DNA from 4 places in the Zoogloea sp. JDB1 genome. Region 3 is predicted to be linked to each of the others. Evidence: predicted binding sites of a transcription regulator. Region 3 holds the regulator's gene; each other region holds the start of a gene.
What was found. Region 3 encodes sigma-54, which starts transcription at its own class of promoters, with help from an activator protein. Its sites were predicted from a motif close to TGGCACGCTTNCTGCTNA; they were not measured.
Positions count from the first base shown of each region.

Region 1: the regulator sigma-54 is predicted to act here: its motif matches at 2,397-2,414, upstream of aspA (aspartate ammonia-lyase).
Region 2: the regulator sigma-54 is predicted to act here: its motif matches at 2,518-2,535, upstream of AC1PPK_RS08820 (dinitrogenase iron-molybdenum cofactor biosynthesis protein).
Region 4: the regulator sigma-54 is predicted to act here: its motif matches at 2,772-2,789, upstream of exaC (acetaldehyde dehydrogenase ExaC).

Region 1 is NZ_CM161496.1:5,221,817-5,225,697, forward strand. It holds gene AC1PPK_RS23760 (PQQ-dependent dehydrogenase, methanol/ethanol family) at 1-900, shown strand, start outside; gene AC1PPK_RS23765 (transporter substrate-binding domain-containing protein) at 957-1,745, shown strand; gene AC1PPK_RS23770 (c-type cytochrome) at 1,775-2,257, shown strand; gene aspA (aspartate ammonia-lyase) at 2,478-3,881, shown strand, end outside.
Region 2 is NZ_CM161496.1:1,990,128-1,994,008, reverse strand. It holds gene AC1PPK_RS08835 (GNAT family N-acetyltransferase) at 1-218, shown strand, start outside; gene AC1PPK_RS08830 (methyl-accepting chemotaxis protein) at 215-1,831, opposite strand; gene AC1PPK_RS08825 (hypothetical protein) at 1,940-2,215, opposite strand; gene AC1PPK_RS08820 (dinitrogenase iron-molybdenum cofactor biosynthesis protein) at 2,572-3,318, shown strand; gene AC1PPK_RS08815 (hypothetical protein) at 3,342-3,608, shown strand; gene ilvD (dihydroxy-acid dehydratase) at 3,761-3,881, opposite strand, start outside.
Region 3 is NZ_CM161496.1:1,298,256-1,302,136, reverse strand. It holds gene recA (recombinase RecA) at 1-452, shown strand, start outside; gene recX (recombination regulator RecX) at 478-927, shown strand; gene lptB (LPS export ABC transporter ATP-binding protein) at 914-1,636, shown strand; gene AC1PPK_RS05700 (RNA polymerase factor sigma-54) at 1,652-3,112, shown strand; gene hpf (ribosome hibernation-promoting factor, HPF/YfiA family) at 3,129-3,452, shown strand; gene ptsN (PTS IIA-like nitrogen regulatory protein PtsN) at 3,612-3,881, shown strand, end outside.
Region 4 is NZ_CM161496.1:1,654,930-1,658,810, forward strand. It holds gene AC1PPK_RS07325 (MotA/TolQ/ExbB proton channel family protein) at 1-383, shown strand, start outside; gene AC1PPK_RS07330 (DUF2149 domain-containing protein) at 380-694, shown strand; gene AC1PPK_RS07335 (DUF779 domain-containing protein) at 746-1,114, opposite strand; gene exaC (acetaldehyde dehydrogenase ExaC) at 1,196-2,716, opposite strand; gene AC1PPK_RS07345 (methyl-accepting chemotaxis protein) at 2,949-3,881, opposite strand, start outside.

The DNA.
Region 1 (3,881 bases), 1.7 Mb from region 3:
GGCGTCGGCAACCCGTCACCGGACTTCGACCCCCGCGTGCGCGCCGGCGACAACCTGTACAGCAACTCCACGCTCGCCCTCGACGCCACCACCGGCAAGATCAAGCACCACTTCCAGTACACCCCCAACGACTCCTGGGACTACGACGGCAACAACGAAACCATCCTGGTGGACGACGACCAAGGCCGCAAGGTATGGCTGCACGCCGACCGCAACGGCCACGTCTATTCGATCAACCGGGACAGCGGCAAGTGCAACTGGGTGGTGCCGATCGCCCGCGTGAACTGGGTCACCGGCTTCCAGGGCAACTGTCGTCCGATCGTCAATCCGGACAAGGTCCCCGGCTACGACAAGGTCGCCACCGACGTGGCGCCCATCCTCGACGGCGGCAAGGAGTGGCACCCGGCCGCCTACAGCCCGCTCACCAAGCTGCTCTACGTGCCCTACATCGACAGCTCGATGGACATCCAGGCCAAGAAGATGGAATGGAAGCAGGGCGAGTGGTTCCTGTCGTCCAAGGTCCTCAAGGCCAACCCCTACACCGGCGGCGTGAAGGCCTTCGACGCCACCACCGGCAAGCTGGCGTGGTCCCGCCCGCAGAGCACGCCGGCCACCAGCGGCCTGCTCGCCACCGCCGGCGGGCTGGTCTTCTCCGGCGACGCCGAGGGCTACTTCTCGGCGATGCGCGACGACACCGGCGAGACCCTGTGGCGCTTCAACGTCGGCACCGGCATCCACGGCAACCCGACCACCTTCAACGTGAACGGCCAGCAGTACGTGGCCATCGTCTACGGCCCCGGCGGCGGCAGCCTGTGGCCGCTGGTGTACGGCGAGCTGTTCAAGCACCAGAACCGCGGTGGCGGCATGATGGTCTTCGCCCTCACGCCCCAGTACCGCTAAACCCTGCCCTTGCGGCGGGCGCGGCCGAAGCCTTGGCCGCGCCCGCGGAGCGATCCATGACACCGCGCATACGCCTTTGCGGCGCCCTGCTGGCCCTGCTCGCCCACGGCCAGCCGGCCAACAGCGGGCCACCCCCGGCAGAACCAGGCGGTGGCCCGCTGACCGTCTGTCTCGCCGAGGCCAACACCCCGTTCTCGGCCAGCAGCCTGCCGGACGGCGGCCTCGACGCCGAGCTGGCCCGCGCCGTCGCCGGGCAGCTCGGCCGGGACCTCCGCCTGCAGTGGGTGACCATCCCGAACCGGGGCGGCCTCGGCAAGGCCCTCGCACAGAACCTCGCCGGCGGCGCCTGCACGCTGTTCGCCGGCATTCCGGAGAGCGGCGGGCCCAACGAGGACCTGGCCGAGAAACGCCTGGCGGCCAGCAACCCATACCTGGAAACCGGCTACGTGCTGGTCGGCGCGCGCACGGCAGTGCGCCGCCTCGACGACGCCCGCCAGCTCGGCCGGATCGGCGTGGTCACCGCCACGCCAGCCGATCTGTACTTGTTCCAGCAGCACCTGCACCGGGTGCCCTACGGCAGCAACGCCGCACTGCTGGCCGCCCTCGCCAGCGGCAGCGTGGACGCCGCCGCGCTGTGGCAACCGGCCCTTGCCGAGGCCCGGCGGCTGGGCAAGGCCCCAACCATCGACGGCCTGTCGCTGCCCGACGCCGGCCGCACCCGCTTCGTCTTCGCGCTGCGCCGCAGCGACGCGGCCCTGCTGGCCGACGTCAATGCCGCAGTGAACAGCCTGCGCAGCGACGGCCGCCTCGACGCAATCCTGAGGACCCACGGCCTGGCGCCGTGATCAAACCAACGACCCCACACCAGAGAACCATGACACCCCGCACCTCCCCCACATCCCTCACCGCCCGTGCCGTCCGGCAGCGGGCCTCCGCCATTGGCCTGTGCCTCGCCCTCGGGCTCAGCGGCCTGGCCCACGCCTTCGGTGTGACGCCGGCCGGTGGCGCACCTGCAGCCGCCGCGTCGGCCAATCCCCTCGCCGGCAATGCCGAAGCCGCCCGCAAGGGCGAGGAACTGTTCGGCCGCAACTGCCAGCAGTGCCACAACACCCGCGGCCACGGTGGCAAGTGCCCGCAGCTCGTACGCGGCGCCTGGGCCCCCGGCGGCCCCAACTCCGACAAGTTCATGTTCGACACCATCTCCAAGGGCCGCCCCAACACGCAGATGGGCTCCTTCGGCATGGCCCTCGGCGAAGAGGAGATCTGGCAGATCGTCACCTTCCTGCGCGAGGAAGCCGTCCGCGTAAAGGCCGCTGCCCGCAAGGCGACCGACGACGACGATTCGAACTGGTACTGAGCCCGCCCCACCTTCGCGGCGTTCGGATTTCCGGATGCTTTTTTCGCCCCCTTTCCGGGAATCCGAACGAACCCGTAACCAGAGAAAACAAAACCCTTTAAAAACATACATATAAAAACTCGGATCGAGGTCCGGGCGGTGGCACAGCTCCTGCAAATGAATGGGTACGACGGCCTCTCCACGGCCCGGCAAACGACATTCAAAAGCATTGGAGACACGTATGACCACCACCGCCATCTACCGCACGGAACACGACCTGCTCGGCGACCGCCAGGTCCCCACCGCCGCCTACTACGGCGTGCACACCCTGCGGGCCCTGGAGAACTTCAACATCAGCGGCATCTCCATCGCCGCCTATCCGGATCTGGTGCGTGCCCTCGCCCAGATCAAGCTCGCCGCCGCCCAGGCCAACCAGGAACTGGGCCTGCTCGACAGCGAGCGGACCGAGGCCATCGTCAAGGCCTGCCGCGAAGTGATTGCCGGCCAGTTCCACGAGCACTTCGTGGTGGACGTCATCCAGGGCGGCGCCGGCACCTCCACCAACATGAACGCCAACGAGGTGATCGCCAACCGGGCACTGGAGATCCTGGGGCACCGGCGTGGGGAGTACCTGTTCCTGCACCCCAACGAACACGTCAACATGAGCCAGTCCACCAACGACGTGTATCCCACCGCGCTCAAGCTGGCCACCTACGTGGGCATCTTCCGACTGGTGGACGCCATGGCCCATCTGCGCTTCGCCTTCGAGCGCAAGGCCACCGAATTCGCCGACGTGCTGAAGATGGGCCGCACCCAACTGCAGGACGCGGTGCCGATGACCCTCGGCCAGGAGTTCTCCACCTACGCCACCATGCTCGGCGAGGACGAGGAGCGTCTGAAGGAAGCCGCGCTGCTGATCCGCGAAATCAACCTCGGCGCCACCGCCATCGGCACCGGCATCAACGCCCACCCGGACTACGCCGGCCTGGTGTGCCGCCGCCTCGCCGAAGTCAGCGGCATCCCGGTCGTTACCTCGCCGAACCTCATCGAAGCCACTCAGGACTGCGGCTCCTTCATCCAGCTGTCCGGCGTGCTCAAGCGCGTCGCCGCCAAGCTGTCCAAGGTCTGCAACGATCTGCGCCTGCTCTCCTCCGGCCCCCGCGCCGGCTTCTGCGAAATCAACCTGCCGCCGCGCCAGGCCGGCTCCTCGATCATGCCGGGCAAGGTCAATCCGGTGATCCCGGAAGTGGTGAACCAGATCGCCTTCGAAGTGATCGGCAACGACATGACCGTCACCTTCGCCGCCGAAGCCGGCCAGCTGCAGCTCAACGCCTTCGAACCGATCATCGCCCACAGCCTGTTCAAGAGCGTGCTGCACCTGTCCCGCGGCTGCACCACGCTGGCCGACCTGTGCGTGGACGGCATCACCGCCAATCGGGATGCCCTGCGCGCCAGCGTCGAGCGCTCCATCGGCATCGTCACCGCGCTGAACCCCTACATCGGCTACGCCAACGCCACCGACGTGGCCGCCGAGGCACACGCCACCGGCAGGGGCGTCGCCGAGATCGTGCTCAACCGCGGCCTGATGAGCGCCGAAGCGCTGGCCGAGGTGCTGCGCCCCGAAATTCTGACCAAGCCGCAAATG
Region 2 (3,881 bases), 690 kb from region 3:
ACATCATCGTGCATGAGGACTTCCGCCGCCGCGGCATCGCCACGGCCTTGCTTGCCCACGCCGAACAGGTGGCACGGGAACGGGGCTGCTGCAAGCTGACCCTCGAAGTGCTCGAAGGCAATACCGGTGCCCGCCAGGCCTACCTTAATAGCGGCTTCGCGGGCTACCAGCTCGACCCGGCCATGGGCCAGGCCCTGTTCATGGAAAAGAAGCTCTAGCCAAGACGAAAGCGGCGCACGCTTTCTTCGAGATCGACGGCGACGCGGGCCAGCACTTCGACTTCACGCAGGGTCTCGACGCTGGCCTGATGGTTCTCGTTGCCCATGCTGCTGATGCCGTTGATCTGTTCTGACAGCGCGTCGCAAGCACGATGCTGCTCATGCATCGCGGTGCTGATCGATGCCACCAGATCGTGTACCTGTCTCACGATCGTCTCGAGCTCGGCAATCGCGTCCTTCGCATTGCTCACCTTATCGACGCTACTACCCGCCATCGCCACCGTCTCCGAGACACTCTCGACAGCGCCGCGGCTGCTCTGCTGGAGACGGGAAATCATGGAAGCGATTTCCTGCGTGGCCGTCCCGGTCCGCTCCGAGAGCTTACGTACCTCGTCGGCAACGACCGCAAACCCTCGTCCCTGCTCTCCCGCCCGGGCAGCCTCGATCGCAGCATTCAAGGCCAGCAGGTTGGTCTGATCCGCAATCTCCTTGATGGCAGTGACAATCTGGGAGATTTCATGGGACTGTCCCCCCAGTTGCTCGATGATCTCAGCGGACGCCTGCATCCGGCCGGCCATATCTCCGATTACCGCTTCAACATCCGCGATGCGGGCAATCGTACGCTGGGCCCCCTCGGTACTTGCACTGGCCAGGCGACCGGCCTCGGCTGCGCCCTGGTCCACGTCACCGATACTGTGCGCCAGGGTACCGATGGCGTTGGCCATGACTACCGACGCGTCATTCTGGGCGCGGGACACGCGGGTCACGGCATCCGAATTCCCCCGCACCACATCGACGGTGTTGCTCAAGCGCCCGGCGGTATCCCTCACCTTTCCAATTTCCGCTGACAGGTCAACCTGCATGTTCTGCATGGCCGCAAGCAGGCTGGAGCCATCCTCGCCCGGCGAAAGCGGTACTCTTTCGGACAGGTCGCCATGGGCAATGCGCCGCACCACCGTCACAGCCACGGCCGGCTCACCACCGAGCTGCCGTAAAAGCCCCTGGCTGATCCAGGTCGTGACCGCCAAGCTCAGCAACAGCAAGACCGTTCCCAGCGCAAAAGCCTTTGCCCGCGCATTCTTGTACCCATCATCGAGAATCTGGCGGGTTTCCTGGGCACGCTGGCGAGCATCCTCGCGGGCCTTCAGCAAGCCCTCCCGCAGGCCCCGCCAGCGCGGCGTTTCGTCACCAACCAGATAAGCCTTGGCTGCCTCCAGTTCACCGCGCTTGACACGCCCCAGCACCTCATCCCGGAGCGGGCGCCAGGCCTCGGCCGCAGCCACGATTTCCCGGCGACTCGCCATTCCATCCGCTCTGGCGATGGCTTGCATGGCTTCGTCGAATTGCGCCCGAGCTTTGTTGTAATTCGCATAGCCCTTTTCATTGGCTGGATCGAGAAGGATGTTGCGTAGCGCCTGACCGATCTGGAGCCCCTGAGAATAGGCGTCACCGAGGTTACGTTCGAGGGCGAGATCGGAGTCAAGAAAACGGGTGATTCGCTCCTGATTCCAGTCCATCTGCAGAAGCAGCGCGCCAACGGCGGCAATAAACAGGAGCCCATTCAGGAGAAGAAGCAGAAAAAGACGGGTTTTGATGGACAGTCGGGCGAACATGATCTGTGAGGCGATTCAGCGGAACCGCCAGAAAAATGAGGAATATGACTTTATCGACATATTCCCATTTAATCTTGACGGTTCAACACACCACGTCACACAGATAATTCAACCCAGCTCCGGCGGCACCCATTCCATTTCATGGGGGAACAGACCGACGCTGCTCACCGCCGTCGTCTCCACGCAGTTCCACCACATGGTCACCCAGGCGCGGCCCTCCTCGTCGATCTTCTCCACCTCGGAGATGGCCCCGACCATGAACATGATCATGTCCAGTTCGTCCTCGTCCATGTCCGGATCCGGCGAAACGGACAGGATCCGCACATGTTCGCCCACGGTGACCGCCCGGCCGTTCCTGTCCTTCACGCTAACTCTTGCATCCATGTGGGTCTCCCGCTGTCGCATTGTCGAAGACCGCCGCAATCCGGCGGTGTCGAACAAGGCATAGCAATCTTCGATCCACGCCCTCCCAGGCTCGGATAGCGCCTCCGGTGCGGCATTCCGGCCCCGTTGACGCCCCCGGCTTGTCGGGAAGGCGACATCCAGCCGCTGCTTTCCCGCCACGCCGGATGCGGGCTTTGTCGTTGAAACGACACATCGCCAGCCGTCGGACGGGCTCCGGCATCCGCCAACTTCCGCTTTGCCGACAAGCACTTGAACGACATGCCTGACGACACCCCGGGAGCTGGCACTGTATCTGCTGATAGCCGGGGAAACATCACAAGCGAGCGGAGTCCCCCATGGAAAAACCCGAAAAGATCACCCGCGAGGCTGCCCTCCGGGTGGCCCTTGCCGCGCGGGCCATGCCCAACATCGGCCTGACCCGCCTCATCGAAGTGCTGCAGGAATGCCTCGGCGACAGCATCGACACCGAGACCCTGCGCAACATCACCGTCACCCATCTGAAAACCGGCTTCGGTAGCCTCGACGGCGAAGAGGACGGCGAGGACATCGGCATCGGCCTGGAAGCCATGAAGCTGGCCGTGCGCATCCTGTGGGGCGACGCCGACGACGATGAAGGCCTGCCGCCGCTCGAGCCCTACAACGAAGGCGACATGCCGGGCTCGGTACGCGTCGCCATCGCCTCCGACTTCGGCCTGGCGCTCAACGGCCACTTCGGCTCCTGCCTGCGCTTCCTGGTCTACCAGGTGTCGCCCACCGAGAGCCGCCTGATCGACGTCCGCCACACCGCCGAGGCGGATTTCGCGCCGGACAAGAACCTGTTCCGCGCTCAGCTCATCGGCGACTGCCACGTGGTGTATGTGGTGTCCGTCGGCGGCCCGGCGGCGGCCAAGATCATCCGTGCCGACATCTACCCGATCAAGCTGGCGGAAGGCGGCACTGCAGACGAGGTGATCGCCAAGTTCCAGCACGCCATGGAGAACTCGCCGCCGCCCTGGCTGCTGAAGATCCTCGGCGTCGCTGCGGAAAACCGGCTGCGCAACTACGGCGCGAACCGGGCGGCCGACGACGTTCACGCGGACTGAAAATCGTTCCTGAAGGACACGCCATGACCAAGCCGAAACCCGATCACTTCGAGGCCACCGCCGCGCTGATCAGCAACGCCATCGGCACGGCCCGCGTTTTTGGCGAAAACCCGCGCATCACGCGGCTGGTGGCCAGCAGCATCGGCCGCTTCGCCGCCGAGCTGGACAACACGCCGGATGCCATCGCCGCAGGCCCCCAGCTGATCCGCTACGCCCTTGCCCAGATCAGCGAGCAGGACGCGCTGTTCGTGCCAAAGCTGCAAGCGTCGCTGGAAGAGCTGGCGCGCTAGGTTTCGGCGACACGGGGCGACACGACAGACTGCGGGAGCGAACTCATTCGTCATCCGCAGCCAGAGCAAAGTTGCGGGCGATTGAACTCACGCCAAAAAGACAAAGCCCGGCTTTCGCCGGGCTTTGTCTTTAGATCACGCGGAAACCTGACTCAGCGCTGGATCTGCGTCACGTCGCGCACCGCGCCGGTATCGGCACTGGTGGTGAGCGCCGCGTAGGCCTGCAGTGCGGCGGACACGTGGCGGACACGATTGGCCGGCTTCCAGCCACGG
Region 3 (3,881 bases):
AGATCCGCATGAAGATCGGCGTGATGTTCGGCAGCCCGGAAACCACCACCGGCGGCAACGCGCTCAAGTTCTATGCCTCGGTGCGCATGGACATCCGCCGCATCGGCACCATCAAGAAGAACGACGAGGTGATCGGCTCCGAAACCAAGGTCAAGGTCGTCAAGAACAAAGTCGCCCCGCCGTTCCGCGAGACCCTGTTCGACATCCTGTACGGCGAAGGCACCTCCCGCGAAGGAGAGATCATCGATCTGGGCGTCCAGCACAAGTTCATCGACAAGTCCGGCGCCTGGTACGCCTACAACGGCGAGAAGATCGGCCAAGGCAAGGACAATGCCCGCGAGTTCCTGAAGACCAACCCGCACATCGCCCGCGAGATCGAGAACAAGATCCGCGTGGCCGTCGGCCTGCCCGAGATGGCGGCGCTGCCGCCGGCGGCAGCTGCAGCGGCCTGACGACGCGGACGAGAACGCTACGCCGATGGTCGCAAGCCTGCATGAACGCGCCCTGCGCTGCCTGGCCCAGCGGGAACACTCCCGCGCGGAGCTGGCGCGCAAGCTCGGCGCGCTCGGCAGCCCCGAGGAGGTCGATGCCGAGCTCGACCGCCTCGTGGACCTCGGCCTGTTGTCCGATGCCCGTTTCGCCGACGCCTACGTGCGCGCCAAGGCCAGCCGCTTCGGCGCCGCCCGCCTGAAACTGGAACTGAGCCGCCGTGGCGTATCCTCCGAACTGATCGGCGACGCGATCGACGAAAACACCGGCGAAAGCGAACTCGAACGTGCCCGCGACATCCACCGCCGAAAATTCACCACACCACCCGCAGACGCGCGAGAATGGGCACGGCAGGCGAGATTCCTTCAAGGTCGCGGCTTTTCCACCGAAATCATTCGTAGAGTCCTGAAAGAACACCCCGGCGATGAGCCTGCTTAAAGTCAGCAACCTACGCAAGAAGTACAAGGCCCGCACGGTCGTTCACGACGTTTCCTTCAACGTCGGCAGCGGCGAGGTCGTCGGTCTGCTCGGCCCCAACGGCGCCGGCAAGACCACCTGCTTCTACATGATCGTCGGTCTCGTGGCCGCCGACGGCGGCGAGATCACCCTCGACGACGAGGTGCTGACCCATCGCCCGATCCACCAGCGCGCACGCCTGGGCCTGTCCTACCTGCCGCAGGAGATGAGTGTCTTCCGCAAGCTGACGGTGGCCGAGAACATTCAGGCCGTGCTCGAGTTGCAGAGCCTCTCCAAGGCGCAGATCGCCAGCCGCCTTGACGAGCTGCTGAACGAGCTGGGCATCGAGCACCTGCGCGACAGCACCGCCATCTCCCTGTCCGGCGGCGAACGCCGACGCTGCGAGATCGCCCGTGCCCTGGCCACCGACCCGCGCCTGATCCTGCTCGACGAACCCTTCGCCGGCGTCGACCCGATCGCCGTCATCGACATCCAGAAGATCATCCGCTTCCTGAAGGACAAGGGGATCGGTGTGTTGATCACCGACCACAACGTCCGTGAAACCCTCGGCATCTGCGACCGTGCCTTCATCATCAACGCCGGCGAGGTGCTGGCCAGTGGCCGCCCGGACGAGATCGTTCACAACGAACAGGTCCGCCAGGTATACCTCGGCGAGCACTTCAGGCTCTGAGGCCCGATACGACTCATGAAGCCCAGCCTCCAGCTAAAACTCTCCCAGCATCTCGCGCTGACACCTCAGCTGCAGCAGTCCATCAAGCTGCTGCAGTTGTTGACCCTCGAACTCAACCAGGAGATCGAGAAGATCCTCCTGGAAAACCCCATGCTCGAGCGGGAAGAGCCCGAGGGCGACCTTGGCTCGAGCCGCGTCGAGGCCCCCGGCCCCGTGGCGCCGGCAGGCAGCGAAGCCGCGCACGAACGCGAGCAGGAGCAATCCCGGGAGTCGGAACGCGAGCGCGAACCGGACCATGATTTCGACAGCAGCGGCGAAGCCGGTGAATGGGCTGCAGCGGGCAGTGGTGGGCAACGCGACGACGATGACGAGACCGACTTCCAGGAGTTCCAGGCCGCCGTGCCGTCCCTGCGCGACCACCTGGACGCCCAGGTTGCGCTGACGCCGCTGTCCGACCGGGACCGGGCGCTGGTGCGCTTCCTCATCGAGGCCCTCGACGACGACGGCTACCTCAGCCAGGATCTGGCCGATCTGCTGCCGCTGCTGCCCCCCGAACTGGAAATCGAACTGGACGATCTCAAGATCGCCCTGCGCCAGATCCAGAGCCTGGACCCGGCCGGCATCGGCGCCCAGGACGTGGGCCAGTGTCTGGCCCTGCAGTTGCACACCCTGCCCCCCAGCGAGGCCCGTGAACTGGCCATCGCAATCGTCAGCGAGCATCTCGAACTGCTCGCCGCCCGCGACTTCCTGAAGATCAAGCGCGCACTGCGCTGCAGCGACGACACCCTGCGCGAAGCCCACGCCCTGATCCTCGGCCTCAACCCGCGCCCCGGTGCCCAGTTCTCCCAGGCCGACACCCGCTACGTGGTGCCCGACGTGGTGGTCCGCAAACAGCGCAGCAACTGGGTCGTCAGCCTCAACCCAGATGCGATGCCGCGTTTGCGCATCAACCAGCTGTATGCCCAGATCCTGCGCGACAACCGTGGCGCCAGCGGTTCCCTGTCCAGCCACCTGCAGGAGGCGCGCTGGCTGATCAAGAACGTGCAACAGCGTTTCGACACCATCCAGCGGGTTTCGCAAGCGATCGTTGACCGCCAGCGCCAGTTCTTCGATTATGGCGATGTGGCAATGCGACCGCTGACCCTGCGGGAAATTGCCGAACAACTGGATCTACACGAATCCACCGTTTCGCGGGTGACCACCCAAAAGTACATGGCCACACCGCGGGGCATTTTCGAGTTCAAGTATTTTTTCGGCAGTCACGTTGCCACCGACAGCGGTGGGGCTGCTTCCTCGACGGCGATTCGGGCGCTGATTCGCCAGCTCGTGGGAGCGGAAGACAAGAAGAAACCCTTGTCCGACGCCAAGATTGCCGAGTTGTTGGGCCAGCAGGGTATCGTCGTGGCTCGTCGGACAATTGCAAAATACCGCGAGTCCCTCGATATTCCGCCGGTCAGTCTGCGCAAAACCATCTGACAGAAAGGTAGCAACCATGAACCTCAACATCACGGGGCATCACGTCGAAGTTACGCCGGCCATCCGCGAGTACGTCACGAGCAAGCTGGACCGCGTGATCCGTCACTTCGACAACGTCACCAGCGTCGGCGTGATCCTCTCGGTGGAAAAGCTGCGTCAGAAGGCCGAAGTCACCGTGCACGTGCGCGGCAAGGACATCTACGTCGAGAACGAAGATGCCGACATGTACGCAGCCATCGACGGGCTGATCGACAAGCTTGATCGTCAGGTCCTGAAGTACAAGGACAAGACCAGCGACCACGGTCACGACTCCCTGAAGCAGCACCTCGCCGAGTCCTGATTCCCGGCGTCGAGTAATACCCTTTTCCCCGGGACCGTTGTGGCTATAATGCGCCCCAATTGACACAACGGCCCCGGCGGCCTCCGCCTCCGGATCTTCCTGAATCGCCTTTCACCGGCAACCTGTGTCGGCCCGTTCCGCACACGGGAGAGTCCTCGCATGAACCTCATCGCCAAACTTCTGCCGCCGACCAATGTAGTCGTCGGACTCGAGGCGAGCAGCAAGAAGCGCGCTTTCGAGCAAGCCGGCCTGCTGTTCGAGAACAACCACGGCATCGGCCGCAGCACCGTCTTCGACAGCCTGTTTGCCCGCGAGAAGCTCGGCTCGACCGGCCTCGGCCAGGGCATCGCCATTCCTCACGGCCGTATCAAGGGCCTCAAGGAGGCGCTGGGTGCGTTCATCCGCCTCGCCGACCCGGTTCCCTTCGAC
Region 4 (3,881 bases), 360 kb from region 3:
AACGGCGGCTGGGCGTGGATGCCGGCTTCGAGCTGGTCGAATTGCACCGCGCCAATCCTGCGCTCGACATCGCCGAGCTGGAGGCGGCAGCCAGCCAGCGCCTGGAAGTCTCCCGCATCGCCACACGGGTGGCGCCGATGCTCGGCCTGGTGGCGACGATGATCCCGATGGGGCCGGCCCTCAAGGCGCTCGGCGACGGGCAGCTGGCCGATGTGTCGCACAGCCTGATGGTGGCCTTCTCGGCGGTGATTCTGGCCCTCATCGCGGCGGCGCTGACCTTCTGGGCGCACAGCGTGCGGCGGCGCTGGTATGCGACAGATCTGCTGGCGGTCGAGAAGGGCCTGCCCGCGGCCGGGTCGGCGGCGATGGAGGCGGCGCGATGAAATGGCGTCTGCATGATGCCGGCGAGGACGACGATCCGCTGCTGTCGGTGATCAACCTGGTGGATGTCTTCCTGGTGCTGATCGCCGCGCTGCTGCTGGCGGTGGCCCGCAGCCCGGTGAACGTCTTCGATGCCGGGCAGGTGACGGTGATCCGCGATGCCGGTACGCCGGACATGGAGATCGTCGTCAAGAACGGGAAGAAGATCGAGCGTTTCCGCGGCGATGGCGCCGCGGCGTCGCCCGGCCAGGGCGTCAAGGCCGGCATCGCCTACCGGATGCCGGACGGTTCGCTGGTCTACGTTCCGGAATGATCTGCTGATCTGCGCGCTCCCGCTGGCGGGGGCGCTTTTTTTGTCCTGCCTTCAGCCCGCGCTGACGGGACACACGCTCGGCAGCTCGTCGTCGGTGAACGGGCGGGAGTGGGTGAAGAAGGCCTTGCCGCGGCCGCAGTCGAGGGAGAAGTCGCCGCCGTTGCCCGGTTTTACGTCGAGGGTCAGCTGGCTATTCTCGTAGTACTGGAACTCCTGATGCCCCAAGTAGAAATCCGCGCCATTGATTGTGCCCAGCTTGAGCATGGTCTGGCCGGGAAGCACCTCGCCGAGCTTGTAACAGTTGGGCACGCTGCCGTCGCAGCAGCCGCCGGACAGCAGGAACATCAGCGGGCCATGCTCGGCGCGCAGTTCGTCGATGTACTGATTGGCCGCTTCGGTGGCCACGATGCGTTCGGTCATGTTCGCGCTTTCTTGAGGGCGAAAAAAACGGGGCGAGAAACCCGCCCCGTAACACCTTGCCTTACTCGTGAAATGCCTGGATCAGAAGAAGCCCAGCGCGTTCGGGCTGTAGCTGACCAGCAGGTTCTTGGTCTGCTGATAGTGGTCGAGCATCATCTTGTGGGTTTCGCGGCCGATGCCGGATTCCTTGTAGCCGCCGAAGGTGGCGTGGGCCGGGTAAGCATGGTAGCAGTTGGTCCATACGCGACCGGCCTTGATGTTGCGGCCCATGCGGTAGGCACGGCTGCCGTCGCGGCTCCACACACCGGCGCCGAGACCGTAGGGGGTGTCGTTGGCGATTTCCAGGGCTTCGGCTTCGTCCTTGAAGGTGGTCACAGCCAGCACCGGTCCGAAGATCTCTTCCTGGAACACGCGCATCTTGTTGTGGCCCTTGAAGAGGGTCGGCTGGATGTAGTAGCCGCCGGCCAGATCACCGTTCATATGGGTGCGATCGCCACCGATCAGGCACTCGGCGCCTTCCTGGCGACCGATTTCCATGTAGGACATGATCTTGTTCAGCTGGTCTTGGGAGGCCTGGGCACCCATCATGCTGTCGGTGTCGAGCGGGCTGAGTTGCTTGATGGCCTTGACGCGGGCCAGCACCTTTTCCATGAAGCGGTCGTAGATCGACTCCTGGATCAGGGCGCGGGACGGGCAAGTGCACACTTCGCCCTGGTTGAAGGCGAACAGCACCATGCCTTCGACAGCCTTGTCGAGGAAGGCGTCGTCGGCCGCCATGATGTCTTCGAAGAAGATGTTGGGGGACTTGCCGCCCAGTTCCAGGGTGGCGGGAATCAGGCTGGTGGCAGCGGCCTGGGCGATCACGCGGCCGGTGGCGGTGGAGCCGGTGAAGGCAATCTTGGCGATGCGGCGGCTGGTGGCCAGCGGCATGCCGGCTTCGCGGCCGTAGCCATTGACGATGTTCAGCACGCCCGGCGGCAGCAGGTCGGCGATCAGCTCGGTCAGGATCAGGATGGAGATCGGGGTCGACTCGGCCGGCTTCAGGACCACGCAGTTGCCGGCGCCGATGGCGGGAGCCAGCTTCCAGGCGGCCATCAGGATCGGGAAGTTCCAGGGGATGATCTGGCCGACGACGCCCAGGGGCTCATGGAAGTGGTAGGCGACGGTGTTTTCGTCGATCTCGGAGATGCCGCCTTCCTGGGCGCGCAGGCAACCGGCGAAGTAGCGGAAATGGTCGACAGCCAGCGGGATGTCGGCGTTCAGGGTTTCGCGGATGGCCTTGCCGTTATCAACGGTTTCGGCGTAAGCCAGCTTCTCGATGTTGGCTTCGAGGCGGTCGGCGATCTTCAGCAGCAGGTTGGCACGCTCGGCAGCCGGGGTGCGGCCGAACTTGTCGGCGGCGGCGTGGGCGGCGTCGAGGGCCAGCTCGACGTCTTCGGCGCCGGAGCGGGCAGCCTGGGTGTAAGGCTTGCCGGTGATCGGGGTGACGACGTCGAAGTACTCGCCCTTGACCGGAGCGACCCACTTGCCGCCGATGAAGTTGTCGTACTTGGACTTGTATTGGACCTTGGCGTCGGCAGAGCCGGGCAATGCGTACAGCATGGGTATCTCCTCCAGGTGTCGGTTCGAAAACGCTTCGTGCAGCGCTGAACCTTATTCAGCAGGGGGCATGCCAGTATCGGATCAGGTCTGGTTATGGATTCAAACGTCTTGTTTATCAGTGGCTTGGCGGAGTTGTCCAAATTTTGTGCAGCGCAATGACCAGGCTGTTGAAGTGTTTAATTTCGATACATATGCTCCATGCGAAGTGCACGATGGAGCACCTGGCGTTGCATCAGGCGATGCGAAAGCGTCCGGATACGACTTCCAGCTGGCGGGACAGTTCGGCCAGTTCGCTTGCCGCGCGGGTCAGTGTGGCGGCGCTGGCGGCGTTGGATTCGGAGGTGCCGGCAATGCGTTCGACCCGCTGCGCGATGTCCCGGGCGGCGGTCGATTGTTCCTCGAGACCCAGCGTGATGCCGGCCACCGAGGCAAGCACGCGCTGGGTACTGTCCTGGATGCTGCCGACCGTGGCGCCGGCCTCGGCGGCCAGCGAGACGCCGCGGGCCACCCGCGTGACGCCGGCCTCCATGTCGTCGGCCGCGCCGCGGGTCGCGCTCTGGATGCGCTCGATCATCGTGGTGATCTCGGCGGTGGAGTTGGTGGTGCGCTCGGCCAGTTTGCGTACTTCATCGGCGACGACGGCAAAGCCACGTCCCGATTCGCCGGCGCGGGCTGCCTCGATGGCGGCGTTGAGGGCGAGCAGGTTGGTCTGGTCGGCGATGTCGCGGATCACGCCGACGATCATCGAGATGTCACCGGACAGGCTTTCGAGATCGCGTACGGAGTTGGCCGACTCGTTCACCGATTCGGCGATGGCGCGCATCTCGCCGGCCGCCGCGGTAATGACTCTGGCACCGCTGCTGGCCTGGCTGCCCGAGCCTTCCGAGAGTTCCCGTGATTCACGGGCGTGGTCGCCGATGTGGTCGATGGAGACCGACAGTTGCTCCACGGCCGCGGCCATTGCCGACGCCGATTCGGACTGATCTTCGGCGAGCCGGTGAGTGTCGCTGGCGGTCTGGCTGAGCTGGCGGGCGTTGGTGAGTAGCGCGGTGACCTGGTTGCGGATCGATGCGATCAGCTCGTGCAGGTTGTTGCGCATGACCGCCAGGTGGATGATTAGGGCACCCAGTTCATCGTATCCGGCCTGGGGGAGAGGTTGCAGCAG